One region of the Arthrobacter sp. StoSoilA2 genome, then DNA from elsewhere that is predicted to be linked to it. Evidence: riboswitches for the same ligand, from Rfam matches in the RefSeq annotation. Region 1 holds a riboswitch; the other holds the start of a gene.
What was found. A riboswitch is a leader RNA that binds a small molecule or an ion and turns the genes downstream of it on or off. The one in region 1 is predicted to bind cyclic di-AMP.
Positions count from the first base shown of each region.

Region 2: another riboswitch for cyclic di-AMP. It lies ahead of LDN82_RS04945 (C40 family peptidase); the one in region 1 lies ahead of LDN82_RS20845 (hypothetical protein).

Region 1 covers NZ_AP024643.1:4,566,694-4,573,906, forward strand. The annotation lists gene LDN82_RS20835 (ATP-dependent DNA ligase) at 1-901, opposite strand, end outside; gene LDN82_RS20840 (hypothetical protein) at 949-1,182, shown strand; cyclic di-AMP (ydaO/yuaA leader) riboswitch at 1,312-1,463, shown strand; gene LDN82_RS20845 (hypothetical protein) at 1,466-2,851, shown strand; gene LDN82_RS20850 (AEC family transporter) at 3,097-4,017, opposite strand; gene LDN82_RS20855 (helix-turn-helix domain-containing protein) at 4,161-5,375, opposite strand; gene ald (alanine dehydrogenase) at 5,584-6,702, shown strand; gene LDN82_RS20865 (hypothetical protein) at 6,820-7,213, opposite strand, start outside.
Region 2 covers NZ_AP024643.1:1,045,230-1,052,442, reverse strand. The annotation lists gene LDN82_RS04960 (NTP transferase domain-containing protein) at 1-125, opposite strand, end outside; gene LDN82_RS04955 (HNH endonuclease) at 183-683, opposite strand; gene LDN82_RS04950 (NlpC/P60 family protein) at 1,010-1,762, opposite strand; gene LDN82_RS04945 (C40 family peptidase) at 1,861-2,589, opposite strand; cyclic di-AMP (ydaO/yuaA leader) riboswitch at 2,594-2,778, opposite strand; gene LDN82_RS04940 (M23 family metallopeptidase) at 2,903-3,733, opposite strand; cyclic di-AMP (ydaO/yuaA leader) riboswitch at 3,738-3,979, opposite strand; gene LDN82_RS04935 (metal-dependent transcriptional regulator) at 4,169-4,864, opposite strand; gene serC (phosphoserine transaminase) at 5,169-6,299, shown strand; gene LDN82_RS04925 (DUF3027 domain-containing protein) at 6,384-7,022, opposite strand; gene LDN82_RS04920 (cold shock domain-containing protein) at 7,031-7,213, opposite strand, start outside.

The sequences.
Region 1 (7,213 bases):
GCCGAAGGGGAACAAAGGAGAAGTCCTTGCCGCCGCTCCACCGGCTTTGCGCGCCCGGCATCCGGGAACCAGTAGCGGCGGCATCTCCTTGGTCGGCCCACTGACCCCAAGGATGCTCGCTGAACTCCGTCTGGTATGGCTCAAGTTCAGCCACCAGGCTTTCGCGCTTGGCCATGGGAAATGAAGCCACCACCCCCACGTGCTGCAGCTGACCGGCGTCGTTATACAGCCCAAGCAGCATCGACCCGACAACCTTTCCCGTTTTATGCCAGCGGAATCCGGCCACCACGCAGTCCGCGGTCCGTTCATGCTTGGTTTTGAACATGACGCGCTTATTCGGTTGATACGTCCCCTCGAGCGGTTTGGAAAGTATGCCGTCAAGCCCAGCACCTTCGAGCTGCACGAACCACTCCTGTGCTTGATCAATGTCCGTCACCGCCGGTGTTACGTAAACGGGCGCCTCAGCCTTGGCCAGTGCCTTCTCCAAGGCGGCGCGACGCTCGGAAAACGGCTTGTCCATGAGGTTCTCGTCTCCCAGGGCTAGGACGTCGAATCCGATGAAGGAGGACGGGGTGCTTTCGGCCAGCATCCGCACACGACTGTCGGCGGGATGGATGCGCTGCTGAAGACCCTCGAAGTCGAGCCTGTTCCCGGTTATGAGGACGATCTCGCCGTCGATCACGCATTTGTCCGGGAGATTCTTCCGAAGGGCTTCCACCAGCTCAGGGAAATACCGTGTCATAGGACGTTCGTTTCGGCTACCCAGGATGATCTCATCGCCATCTTTGAAAACGATGGTCCTGAACCCGTCCCACTTTGGCTCAAAATGGCCCACATCAGGGATCGAAGGAACAGACTTGGCAAGCATGGGCGAAATGGGCGGCATCACTGGGAGGTCCATACGACTATGTTCTACCTGCCGCCCGCGGCGGAAGCTAGTCTTGGGCCATGGATATCTTGGCCGTACTAGTGGCAGTGCTGGCAGCACCTGCCCTCATTGCGGCCCTTTGGTTCTGGGTCTTGCGCCAGAACAGCAAGGGTAAAGTCCGGCGCGGCGCCACGGGTGGGATGCTTGGTGTGGCCGACGAAATTTTCCGACCCGAGACCCATTACGCACACCAAGTCCAAAGGATCCAGTACGAGCTGCCAGCCCCGGCTCCGGCCCCGGAGCCTAAGTCCTAACGGGCCTTCGAGCCGGAAGGCGTCCCGCCCGTTACATTAATGTGACTTTGCTATGCCGCTCATGTACCGTCGAAGAGCGACCCTCATCTCCGCTGGGCCGCTTCCGGGTTGACGCCGAGCTCTGCCGCAAACCGGAATCCGCCAGACCCGCGGCAGAGACGGGGGACCCAGAGTTCCCGGGCCTGATTTTTCCCTAGGCCCTTGGGGTGAAGCCGCCATGTGCGGCCGGACGGCCTCGTCCGAACCCGACAGCTAACCTCGCAGGCGTTGAGAGGCAACCACCATGTCCCCAACCATGGATCAGCCGCGCCGCGCCCAAATAGCGCGCGAGCGTACCCAGCCAACCGGACGCCGTCGGGCCCAACCCAGCGGATCCTCCACCAGCACGCCGGAAGCAGAAGCAGGTTTAGCAGGCGCGACGCCGGAACCCGCCACTGCTTCTATTCCCGCTTCTGCTTCCAATCCCCAAACGGCGGCACCCACCACGCGCGCGGCCGCTCGGGCGGCAGAGCGTGAACGGGCAGCCCAGGCAGCTATTTCTGCTGAGACAGTCCCCACTGAAACTGCTCCAGCAGAAACAGCACCAGCGGATTCTGCAACAGCGGACTCTGCTCCGGCGGACCCTGCTCCCGTTGAGCCGGCAACTGCTGCGATTCCAGCTGTTCAGGCGCCCGAACCCGTCGCGCCCGAACCCGCAGCGAATCCCGAACCTGCCACCGCTGCCATCCCGACCGTTCAGGCGCCCGAACCGGTCGCGCCCGAACCCGCAGCGAATCCCGAACCTGCCACCGCTGCCATCCCGATCGTTCAGGCTAAGAGCCCCGCACAGCTTGCCGCAGCCGCGACCGCCGCCTCTGGTCTCGCAAGCCGGAAAGCCCTTCGCGCACAGGAATCCGGGAGCGGTACGGCCCGAAAGGCGGCAACTGCTGGCGAAACCCCGGCAGGCGGCGCCCCTGCCTTCGGAGCTTCGTCCCTGGGAGCTTCGTCCTTGGGTGGGTCATCCTTCAGCCATGAACCACACGCCGTGCTCACCAAGGCCGCATCGGTCAAAACAATGGGCCAGCGCATGGCGGTCGTCGCTGGGGCCTTGGGCTTGGTATTGACCGTTGGCACCATGAGCCAGGCCTTCGAGCTTCCCTTCTTCGGGCAGGAAACGCCGGCCCAGGAAGCAAGCGACGCAAAGACGGGTAGCGACAGCAGGCAGTCAACTTCGGCTACCCCTGCACCCAGCTCGTCATACGCCAGCGCCTCCGCGTCGTCGGCCACCAGCGAGGCCGGAAAGCCGGCAACCGTAGCAACGCAGTCGTCAGGAGAGGCACCCGACCAGGCGCCGTCGTCGTCCCTTCCGACTCCGCAAGTGTCACTCGCGGATCCTGTTTGGGTGCCTTCGGCAGTCCCGTCGGCTGTTGTTCCCGTCCCGGGCGTGACAACTCCTGTTCCAACCCAGCCGGCCCCGAGCCCGGTTCCGTCGGACACGGTCACCACCCCACCTGCCACGACGACGCCGACCCCCACCGGCACTCCGGCACCTACTCCGGCACCCACTCCAACACAGGCTCCGGCGCCAAAGCCAAAGCCGACCGGCAGTCCCAGCACCACCACACCGTCCAGCGATTCACCCCTGGACCTGGACGGCATACTTGACGGCGCCACAGGGATCTTGAAATGAGCACGCGGCTTCCCAGGACCAGCGCGCACGTCGGATGGCATGGCCGGTACTGCAGCAGCAGCCGCACTGCCACCTTCCGCAATCGGATGGGCCGCTGGAGCTGCCAGCGGTTGCGCCGGGCCTAAGGAATCACAGGAACCGGAATCACGACAACAAGATGAGGCGGGCACCCGACCCTGAACTGCTCCACCCGGGTGCCTGCCTCTTTTGTTTCGTGTGTCGCTTTTTCCCGGCCTCGATCGCTTCTATCCAAGCAGCCACGCAACCATAACCAACGCCCCGATGCACAGGACTGTTGTACAGAGGATGACATCCCGGGCCATTGTCATCCCGCGTCCGTAGGGAGAAGCGAATAGGAAGACGTTCTGTGCGGTTGGCAGTGCGGCCATGATGACGCTGGCCAAGAGGTGCTGACCCTCCAAGCCGAACACGAAGCGCCCCAGCGCCCAGACCACCACTGGCATGCCAGCCACCTTCAAGGTGGTGGCAACTACGGTCTCCACGCGGCCATCGCCCTTTTGGAGCGGCGCCTTGCCAGCCAGCGACATGCCAAAAGCCAGCAGAACCATGGGGACGGCCGCGCCGGCCAGCATATCGATGGGTCTCTGAACGAGCTCCGGAGCCTCCCACCCGGTCAGGGCCATCACCACCCCCAGGCCCGAGGCGATAATCATGGGATTGGAGAAAGGCTGCAACAGCATCCGTTTCCACGAGATTCTTGTGCCGCCCGCCACGCCCAGGACGCTCAGGTAGAAGGGCGCCATGATCAGGAGTTGAACCAGAAGGACTGGAGCAACGTGCTGCGCCGTGCCCACTGCATACAGGGAAACAGGAATACCGATGTTGTTCGCGTTGGCATAACTGCTTGCCATGGCACCAACCGCCGTTTCCGCGACCGGCCGCCGGAAGAACAGAAAGCTCAGCAAACAATAGAGAAGGCCTATGACGGTTGCTGACAGGAGCGCAAGAGGGGCGTCGACGCCGAAGGCGGCACGAATGTCGCTTCCACCTACCACCGTGAACAGCAGTGCAGGATTGGTGATGTAGAAAGCCGTCCGGGTCAGTGCGCTTTGTACATCCGGGGCCAGCACTTTGTAGCGGGCGGCGAAGTAACCCACCGCGATGACCGAGGCGACGATGAGGATCCCCGACACAACGCCGCCCACAGTGCTCCTAAGAATTCGTCAGAAACCGTTTTCTCAGCGTAAGTGACGCCTGGAGGACTGTCCAATTCCGGCCGTTCCGCAGCACACGTTCTACAACACTCGGCGGCCCAAAACACTTGGCGGCCTGAAACCCTGGATATTCGCTAGATCCGGGGCCGCGAAGCCCAGCGCTGTGCCTTCAGTGCAGCGTGCAACTCGAGCCTGATGGCCCCGCTCAACGGATCAGCTCCGATGAGTTGGCGGATCCGGCCAAGGCGGTTGTAGATGCTGCTCCTGTGCAGATGAAGTTTCGCTGCGACGTCCTGCACTGAGCTGTCGTTGTCATAGAGCAGTTCCAGCACGGGCAGGAGTTCGCCGTTCTTGTCCTGGTCCTCCAACGTCCGGAAATGAACGGAACCCGTGTCATCCCAACCGCCCGGCGCCTGAAGACGATCGAAGAGTTGATACACGCCCACCGCCCGGCTCTCCACCAATTCCCCCAGGGGCGGATCCACGGCTGCGGCCTGGGCTGCCACTTTCGATTGCCTGTAGGCGCCCGCCAGTTGCCGGATAACCTGGAACGGCTCACTGATGCCCAGGATCACCCGGTCCACTTTGCGGCCAGCCCGCTTTGCAAGCTCCAATTGATAGTGCACCAGAACCTGGGCGTGATCAGCCCGGCCACCGGATTCGCGGAACAGGACAACGGAATGGGTCTCCGTCCCGGCGCTGAACAGCGCGGCGTTGACACCAATGGTGGACTGCAACGCTGCTGTTCGGTGCGTTAGCGTTGCGGCAATGGGGTCGACGTCGGTTCCGCCGCCATCCGCGTCCAGGATGGTCACCAGTTGCCAAGGACCGCGGCCTTGGATCTCCTTCCAACCGGCCACCGCTGCCACTGCATTCGATTCGCCTGTGCAGGCCGCCAGAAACTCCTGCTCCCGCCTCCTTCTGAACTCCGATTCCGCGGTGTTTGAGTCCAGCAACAAAGCAGCCAACAGGTCCAGTTCGTCACGTACGCCGGGCAGTTCGGCGAGTATCGCCGTCGCGGTTTGCTCCTCAAGGTCCTGCTGCACCCACAAGTAGCCCACCCGGAAACCGCGCACCAGCAGCGGGACGCAAACGCGGCCGAGCATGCCCAGCTCGTCGTTCGCCGGAACAACAACCGGGCGCACCGCCGTCGCGATGCCGTGGGAGAGCTGCCAGGCACTGACATCGCTGGGCACGCGTTTGCTCAGGAGGAAGTTCACCCTCACGCGGTCTGCGTGCGATTGGTTGGAACTGTAGGCGAGGAGGACGCCGTCGAGGTCTTCCAGGGACAGCCCCCTGCCAAGCTTGAGCGCCACGCGTTCAACGATCTCCTCGACGTCCTGCTGCATCCAGAAAGCGTACCAACATCAGGCGACACCTGACGCCCCAGACCTCGACAAATGTCGAGGCGCATAGCAAAAGTTCCTTGAATTTCCGCGGTTTCCATTCAGGCGGGCTACAAGATCCATGTCGCCTGCCTCACAGCCGGATTTATTCTGGAATCACAGCCCACAGCAAATATCCGGCCGAAAAAGCCGCAAACGATGGAGCCAGCAAATGATCATCGGCGTCCCCAAAGAAATCAAGAACAACGAGTTCCGCGTAGCCATCACGGCCGCAGGTGTCCACGAGTTCCGCACTCACGGACACACCGTTCTGGTTGAGCGGGGTGCGGGCCTGGGCTCTGGCATCACGGACGAGGAATACTCGATCGCGGGCGCTGAAATCGTTGCCGACGCGGACGACGTCTGGGGCCGCGCGGACATGGTCATGAAGGTCAAGGAACCCATCAAGGCCGAGTACCACCGCTTCCGCAAGGGCCTCATCCTCTTCACCTACCTGCACCTCGCCGCCGAGCCCGAACTCACTGCCGAGCTCATCAACTCCGGCGTCACGGCCATCGCCTACGAAACGGTGCAGGAAGGCCGCACCCTTCCGCTGCTCGCCCCGATGTCCGAGGTCGCAGGCCGCCTGTCCGTGGTGGTCGGCGCTTCCTCGCTGATGGCACCGGCTGGCGGCAAGGGAATCCTCCTTGGCGGCGTACCGGGCGTCCGTCCGGCCAAAGTTGTTGTCCTCGGTGCCGGTGTTGCCGGAACCAACGCTGCCGCCATGGCGCTGGGCCTCGGTGCCGATGTCACCATCATGGACATCAACATCAACCGCCTGCGGGAACTCGACGCCCTTTACCAGGGCCGCTTGAAGACCGTGGCATCCAACGCCTACGAGATCGAGAAGTCAGTTGTCGACGCAGATCTCGTGATCGGCTCCGTCCTGATCCCGGGCGCCAAGGCTCCCAAGCTGGTCACCAACGAACTTGTGTCCCGGATGAAGCCGGGTTCGGTGCTGGTGGACATCGCCGTGGACCAGGGCGGTTGCTTCGAGGACACACACCCCACCACCCACCAGGAACCGACGTACAAGGTCCACAACTCGATCTTCTACTGCGTTGCCAACATGCCTGGCGCTGTTCCGAACACGTCCACGTACGCACTGACCAACGTCACCCTGCGCTACGCCGTGGCACTGGCCAACCTGGGTGTCAAGGCCGCATTCGACCGAGACCCCGCCCTGGCCGCCGGCCTCAACATCGCCGCAGGCCACGTGGCACACCACTCGGTTTCCGAGGCGCACAACCTGCCCCTCGTTGCCGACTGGCACAGCGTGGTTACCGCCTAGGCTTTGCCCCTTGCGGCGGTGACAAGTCGCCGGCCCGCTGTTCCGTTGCTGTCCAGCAACGGAACAGCGGGCTTTGCACGTGCTGGGCAGAAAATTGCTGGGCAGAAATCCCGTGCTCTAGCCGTTGCCGGGGGTGACTGGTTCCTCAGGGACCACGTGAGTGGGAACCGGCACAGGGCTATCCGATTGCCGAAGGGTCGGCGGGGTTACGTTGGGGGCCTCGATGCCCGGCGGGGTGATGGGTGCAGCGGGAGTCGGGATGCTGATGTTGCCGGGCTGACCATTCCCGGGAATCCTGGGTATTTCGGGCGTTCCCCCGTTGGGAGCCTTGGGTGAATTGGAATGTCCGGACGCGCCATTGGTGCCCCCTTGAGGCTCCTCGCCCGGGTTGGCGCCATTTCCCGAGGTGCCATTGCCCCCGGGGTTGCGGCCGGATGGGTATGGGGTTGCCGGAGTCACAGTGCGGCCACGCTCCTGCTCGGAGGGGGAACCAGGATTATGCCCCGATCCA
Region 2 (7,213 bases), 1.4 Mb from region 1:
ACAACCACCGCGGAGGCTCCGCGTGCGGCCTGCAGGGCATGCGAAAGGAGGCTGGCGCCGTCGAACGTTAATCCGGGCTTGGGCACGCCACCGAGGCGGGTGGCCCTGCCACCCGCCAGAATCACAGCGTTGAACTCCATCCGCCCAGAGTACCCGGACGGCGGGAGGGCAACAGAAATCGATCAGGCGGCGGATTCCGGCAACAGGAACGGGTCCCAGTCCGGCGCAGGTTTCTCGAGTTCTTTGATCTGCCACATGGTTCCTGTGGGCACGCCGGGTTTGAAACGAAGTTTCCAACCCATCTCGGCGAGCGTGTGGTCACTCTTGGCGTTGTTGCATTTCAAACACGCCGCAACCAGGTTTTCCCAGGAATCCGCGCCGCCCCTGGATTTGGGGTGGACGTGGTCTATGGTGTGGGCTGTTTTCCCGCAGTAGGCGCAGCGATGGCCGTCGCGGCGGAGTACCCCGCGGCGGCTCACGGCGGTGATCCTGTTGTACCGGGGCCGGATGTAGCGGTTGAGAAGGATCACGGATGGTCGTCCGAGAATCTCCTGTGGCCCGACGACAGGCTCGTCGCCTTCGGCCACTACGCTAGCTTTTCCAGTCAGCACAAGGACCAGCGCCCGGCGGAAGGTTACTACCGCCAGCGGTTCATATCCAGCATTCAGAACGAGTGTGCGCATGCACGTACCTCTTCACGGCCGCACCCGTCAGGGGCACGAGGGCCGGCTGCCCTCTGCTTGTACGGGCTGTGGATCGACAACACAAGGGTAAGCACTTGTATGCCGTATCAACGAATTTTTCTGTCGTTTCGGCTGTGGTGTTGGCGAAAATTCATGCGCGGGACACCTTGCAGAGGACGCGCACATTCCCTGAGGCCACGGAATCGGACTTGCGCCCCCCGGATTTGGGTGTCGGCAGCCCGCTTCTCTTGCTGTCACGAAAACTGGTGGTTAAAGCAGAACACCCCGCCGGCCTGAGCCTACGGGGTGTTCCGCAAAGTAAGTGATCAGCCGTTGACGCGGATGAAAACTGGGCCGGAGCCAACGTTCACGCTGAACAGTGCCGTGGTGGATCCGTTCCATCCACCGTGGACTGCCATGCCGTTGCCGACGTAAACCGCGATGTGGGCCATTCCGCCATAGCCGCCGTTGGCGTAGTAAGCGAGATCGCCGGGCTGGGCTTCAGCTGCACTGACCGTGCGGCCGAGGGAGAGATAGCCGGCCGGCCAGTCGTGGAAGTGAATACCGACCGCGGCCAGCGAGTTGGTCACCAGCATGGTGCAGTCCTGTGTGACGCCGAGCTGTGCGTAGGCCGCTGCAGCGATAGCTGCACCGAGGCCGCTGGATGCAGCGGGCGCCTTGGCTGCGGACGCGTCAGCGTTGACCGCCAAAGTTGCGGTGCCACCGGCAGCCGGAGCTTCCTTGGCAGCCGCCTTCTGGACGACGGGAGCCGGGGCTTCCTCAGTCTTGACCACCGGGCGCTCATAGGAGATGGCAACGCTGGAATCAGCAGCAATGGTGGCCTGGGCAACCGACTGCACGTCAAGCGTGGAGGCAGACGTAGATTCCCGCTGAACGTTGGTGTCCGCAGCATTTGCAGCGACTCCGCTGGTCAGGACAAGGCCCGACGCAGCTGCGATCACTGCTGCCTGACGGCCAACGCCACCGGCGTTGTCGCTGACAGCCTTGGCAATGACGGCAAGTGAGCTGGTCTTGGGGGCCTCAGCTCTATGCCGTGCAACCTTGTTTGCACTGGTCATGATTACTCTCTTTTCGTAGCCGCGCACGCTGGGACCGCACGCGGGTTATGGGCTGCCAGCACTTGGGGGGCATGCTGGCTTACCCCGAATGGGATTTCCTAGCGGAGGGTGTAGAACGAGGATGTGCCTGTGGAGGCCACGGAGTGCAGGAGCGTGCCCTGGCTGGGGTTCAAAGCGCTGATCATCATGCCGTTGCCGACGTAGATGCCCACGTGGGCTCCGCCGTTCTGAACGACGAGGTCGCCAGGGGCAGGGGTGCTGGTGGGGGTCATGATCGTCCAGGCATTGACGCGGGGGATGCTGATGCCGGCCTGGGCGTAAACCCACTGGGTAAATCCGGAGCAGTCCCAGCCGTTGGGGGAAGTGCCGCCCCAAACGTAGGGGTGGCCGATGCCGGTGTAGGCAATTGCTGCAAGTCCGGAGGCTGCCGCGCTTGAAGCAGCATCCTTGGCCTTGGAGGACAGGGCACCGAGGGTGCTGTTCGCTTGGTCTTCGGTCGACGTGCGCTGGGAGGCCCGCTGAACCTTGGGAGCTTCCTTGGTGACCACAACGGGGCTTTCGAAGGAAACCGTTGCGGTGGGCTCCGCGGTAACAACTGCGGTGGCGACCAACTGCTGGGTGCTGGAAGATTCCGACTTCGAAACGTCGGTGTCAGCGGCCTGGGCCGGGAGTCCAACACTGAGAACGAGCCCCGAGGCTGCGGCCAGAACGGCGGCTTGGCGGCCTACGGTGCCTGCATTGGTTGAGACAGCCTTGGAAAGGGTGTTCAACGGGTTCGTGCGAACCAATTCGGCGCGATGGCGCGCAGGGGTAGTGCGTGATGACACGAAGGTAGCCTCTCCCAATGCCTGCGAGGTGAGCTGTCGGATTCGGATGGGAGTCATCCGGCCGCGCGGCTTCAAGGAAGCTTTTGCGACTTAACCCCAAGGTCTTCTGACTCGAAGACCAAAATTGGTTCCCCCGCCCCTGCCAGACGATTTTTGCGAACGGACCTCGAGTGGTGGCAGAGCTAGGCAATCCACTCAAGTGCACCGGCCCCCTAAAAAGCCGATGCGCTTTAGACGGTACAACAGATGTTCGTGAATGTCACATTCAGGTCACGGGGCGTGTCATGGATGCGAGAGACAACCATCAAATTGCTCAGAGCCAGCCCATGGGATCTACGACTTCGCCGTTTACCTGGACCTCGAAGTGGAGGTGGCAGCCGGTAGATGCTCCTGTGGTGCCACTCAGCGCGACGGTATCGCCGCGGCTGACAGTCTGCCCCACCTTGACGTTGAAGGACGACAGGTGGTTGTACGTGGTCTCAAGGCCGTTGCCGTGATCAATCACAACGCGATTGCCTCCGCCGTACTCATGCCACCCGGCGAACGTGACCTTGCCTGCAGCGGCGGCGTGGACGGCGGTTCCGCACTGGGCCACGAAGTCCTGGCCACGGTGGAAGTCACCGGTGCCGCCGGTAAGGGGGCTGACGCGGTAGCCAAACGGCGATGCCGTGACCAGCTTGTCCAGAGGACTTCCCAAGGTGCCAAGTGAGGAAGCACGCTGAATGCTCCCCGCTGACTGGGCGCTCAACAGCTGCTTGAGCTTGCCGTCCGGGTCAGCGGCTGTGGCCACTGCGGCACGACTGAAATCGATTTTGGCAGAGGCTGCTGCAGAAACTTCGGGCTGGCTGCCACCGGGCACGGAGAGCGCCGCCTCGGTCTGGCCCGATTCCGACGTGGCCATGACGGGGCTTGTGGCAGGCAGACCTACAGTCAGGGCAAGTCCGGTGGCTGCAAGCGCGACACCGGCCTTCTGCCCTACACCACTGGCTGACGCGAAGTCGGCTACCTGGCGCAACGGGCTCTTACGGCGGCGCACCTGACGCGGGGTGTCGCGTGGCCGGATCTCCATTGCGGCGCGGGCTGGCCGCAGCTCAGCAGTGGGGCCGGACGCACGGCGACGGCCCCTGACGTTCTGCGATGTCAAACTCTGTTCCTCTCTGGAAAGCCTGCGAAGTTAGCTGTCGGATTCGGGTCAGAGAGTTCAAAGACCCGGTCCGCACGAAGCGCAAACGGCACACAGGTATCCCCGGAAGGACTTGCGTTAGTAGGCACTTCTGCTGCGGACTTCACCCCAAGGCTGCTTCTTTAGGCAGCCGCTTGTGGTTCCCCCGCCTCTGCCAGTAGTTGATGACACACCTGATCTGCTGGCAGAGCTCGGCTCCAGATCAGGTAACGCTTTGGTATCGGCGCTAGTAGATAACTATAGGTGATTAAAGCCCGCAGTAATAAATTCGTTATCTTTCCAAAACGACCGTGTTGCGGGTGCTCCATATCATCAGTCGCGGAAAGCCGCAGGTCACACGCGCGCCAACCACCACAAAGTGAGATCCGACACTCCCGTGGTCAGGGCAAGTCAGAGTCAGCTGACGGCGACGAAGACGTGCGCAGCGACCTCGGGAGGCAACTCCAGTGCTCCTTCAATGCCCGGAACGCGGACGGAGATGTACTCCCCCACCCGTTCCAAGGAGACGGTTGCGCCAGGACGAATTCCGCCTTCATCGAGCTGGGTGAGGAGCTCGGGCTCAACCTGGATGGGTTCAGCAAGCCGGCTGACCACTACACGCGAATCGGCAGCGTACCCGTCCATCGCATGCAGCAGGTTCACGTCCACGCGGGAAAGAGGCTTGTTGGCGAGGCCGCCAAGGGCTTCCAAGCCCGGAATAGGATTGCCATATGGTGACTCTGTGGGGTGCTCCAACAACTCATAGAGCCGCCGTTCCACCCGTTCGCTCATGACGTGTTCCCAGCGACATGCTTCGTCATGAACGTATGCCCAGTCCAGACCAATGACGTCCGCCAGGAGCCTCTCGGCAAGGCGGTGCTTCCGCATGACCTCGGTGGCCCGCTTGCGCCCGACTTCGGTCAGCTCCAGGTGGCGGTCGTTGGACACAATCACCAGGCCGTCACGCTCCATGCGTCCAATGGTCTGGGAAACCGTGGGACCCGAGTGCCGCAGACGCTCCGCGATGCGTGCGCGAAGAGCCACGATGTTCTCTTCTTCAAGCTCCAAAATGGTCCGAAGATACATCTCAGTGGTATCGATCAGATCCGTCATCCAGCTCAGCTCTCCTCGAACGCATTTCTTGCGTAATCTCCACCGTACCGCGTCCCAGCCAAGGTGGACGGTGTGCAACCGACACCTCCGGAACGTCAATCCAAGCCTAGCTTATTTGGAATTACTCTGGATAATTTTTCCCTGGGCCGGAATGCCTGTGGTGGTCCGGCATTCCACGTGGCGGACTATGACACCCGCAGATTCCTGACGGTGGGCCCGGTCAGGCAGAATGAGGGAGTCGAAGGGGCAGCCGATGCCACCTGCCCACCTCCCCCTCTCTAACCGATACCCATTGGAGCCACACGTGAGCGACAACAGCATCACTATTCCCGCCGACCTGCTGCCCAAGGACGGACGCTTCGGCGCGGGACCGTCCAAGGTCCGCCCGGAACAGGTCCAGGCCCTGTCTGCCGCATCGACCACCATTCTTGGCACGTCCCACCGTCAGGCGCCGGTCAAGAACCTGGTGGGTTCGGTCCGCGAAGGACTCAGCCAGTTCTTCCGTGCACCCGAGGGCTACGAGGTTGTCCTCGGCGTCGGCGGTTCCACTGCTTTCTGGGATGTAGCAGCTTTTGGGCTCGTTGAGAAAAAGGCCCAGCACCTTTCCTTCGGTGAATTCGGTTCCAAGTTTGCCGCGGCCACCAACAAAGCCCCCTTCCTGGATGCATCCTCCATCATCACGTCCGAGCCCGGCACGCGGCCGGTCTCCCAGGCGGAGGCCGGGGTTGACGTCTATGCCTGGCCCCAGAACGAGACGTCAACCGGTGTTGCAGCCCCTGTAAAGCGCGTCGAAGGCGCCGACGCCGGTTCGCTCGTCCTGGTGGACGCCACGTCAGCCGCCGGCGGGCTGGACGTCGACGTCGCCGAATCGGATGTCTACTACTTCGCCCCGCAGAAGAACTTCGCCTCTGACGGCGGCCTGTGGCTGGGCCTGTTCTCCCCGGCAGCGTTGGAGCGCGCGGCCCGGATCAAGGCCAGCGGCCGCTGGATTCCGGACTTCCTGGACCTGCAGACCGCTATCGACAACTCCAAACTGAACCAGACGTACAACACACCTTCACTGTCCACGCTGGTGACTTTGGATGCGCAGGTGCAGTGGCTCAACAGCAATGGTGGACTGGACTTCGCCAGCAAGCGCACGGCAGACTCTGCCAGCCGCATTTACTCCTGGGCCGAGGCGTCCGAGTACGCAACACCGTTCGTCGCGAAGGCTGAGGACCGCTCCAACGTCATCGCCACCATCGACTTCGATGACTCCATCGACGCAGCGGCTATCGCCAAGATCCTGCGTGCCAACGGCGTCGTGGACACCGAACCGTACCGCAAGCTTGGACGAAACCAGCTTCGCATTGCCACGTTCGTCGCTATTGAACCGGACGACATCTCGGCCCTGCTCGCCAGCATCGACTACGTCGTGGGCGAACTCAAGAAATAAATCTGAAGAAGTAACTGCCGCGGAATTCCGCGCAGGGGCAGGAAACGGCGTCGTCAGGGTTCTTCCCGGACGGCGCCGCTGCCGTTAATCGCCCAGGCGGGCGACGTCGTCGTCATCGTCGTCGTTATCCACCGCGTCAGGATCGGCGGCTTCGGCGGCAGCGTCTTCCTCGGCCTGCACGGCTTCCTCGGACACTTCCTCCACCGTCTCCTCCACCAAGGGTGTCTCGTCTTCCGGGCGGACACGCTTTGCCCACGGGACCCATTCCGGGGCAAGGATGGAATCCTCGGAGGGCAGGAGCCCCAGCTCGCTGACTGTGACGATCTTCGACCGGGAATTGCGCGTGATCACGGCATACCACTGCCACCCGCCGTATCCGGCAAGCTTGGACTCGAACAAGTGCGTGACCACGCGGTCGCCCTCGGACTTTGCGCCTACGTGGGCACCTACCTCGCCCGGGTTCGCGATAGTCTCCACCGCTTCCCGCGCGACGTCGACGGCGGCGGCCAGGAACGCATCCGGCTTGCCAGTGCGCCACACCGGGATGCCTGCCCGCGGCTTCGCTGCGACCGGCTTCCGCGCAGGGGTGTCGCTGTTTTCAGGGGCTTGCCCGTTGACAGGATTCCCCCCGGTGACAGGGACGTCGGCGGCAGAAGTGACGGCCCCAGGGCTGGCCTGTGCGTCCCTTCCGGCCTGTGTGTCCTGTGCGGATTCCGAAGTCATCGCGGTTCCTAGGCTTCCAGCTCGTCGGCAACCTTGCGCAGAGCCATACCGATGGCCTTGGCCTTGTTGCCTTCGGGGTACTTGCCGGAAGACAAAGTACCGGACAGGTTATCCAGCACGGTCACGAGGTCCTGCACCAACGGCGCCAGGTCCTTGGCGTTCATCCGCTTGGCCTTGGCGATGGAGGGCGT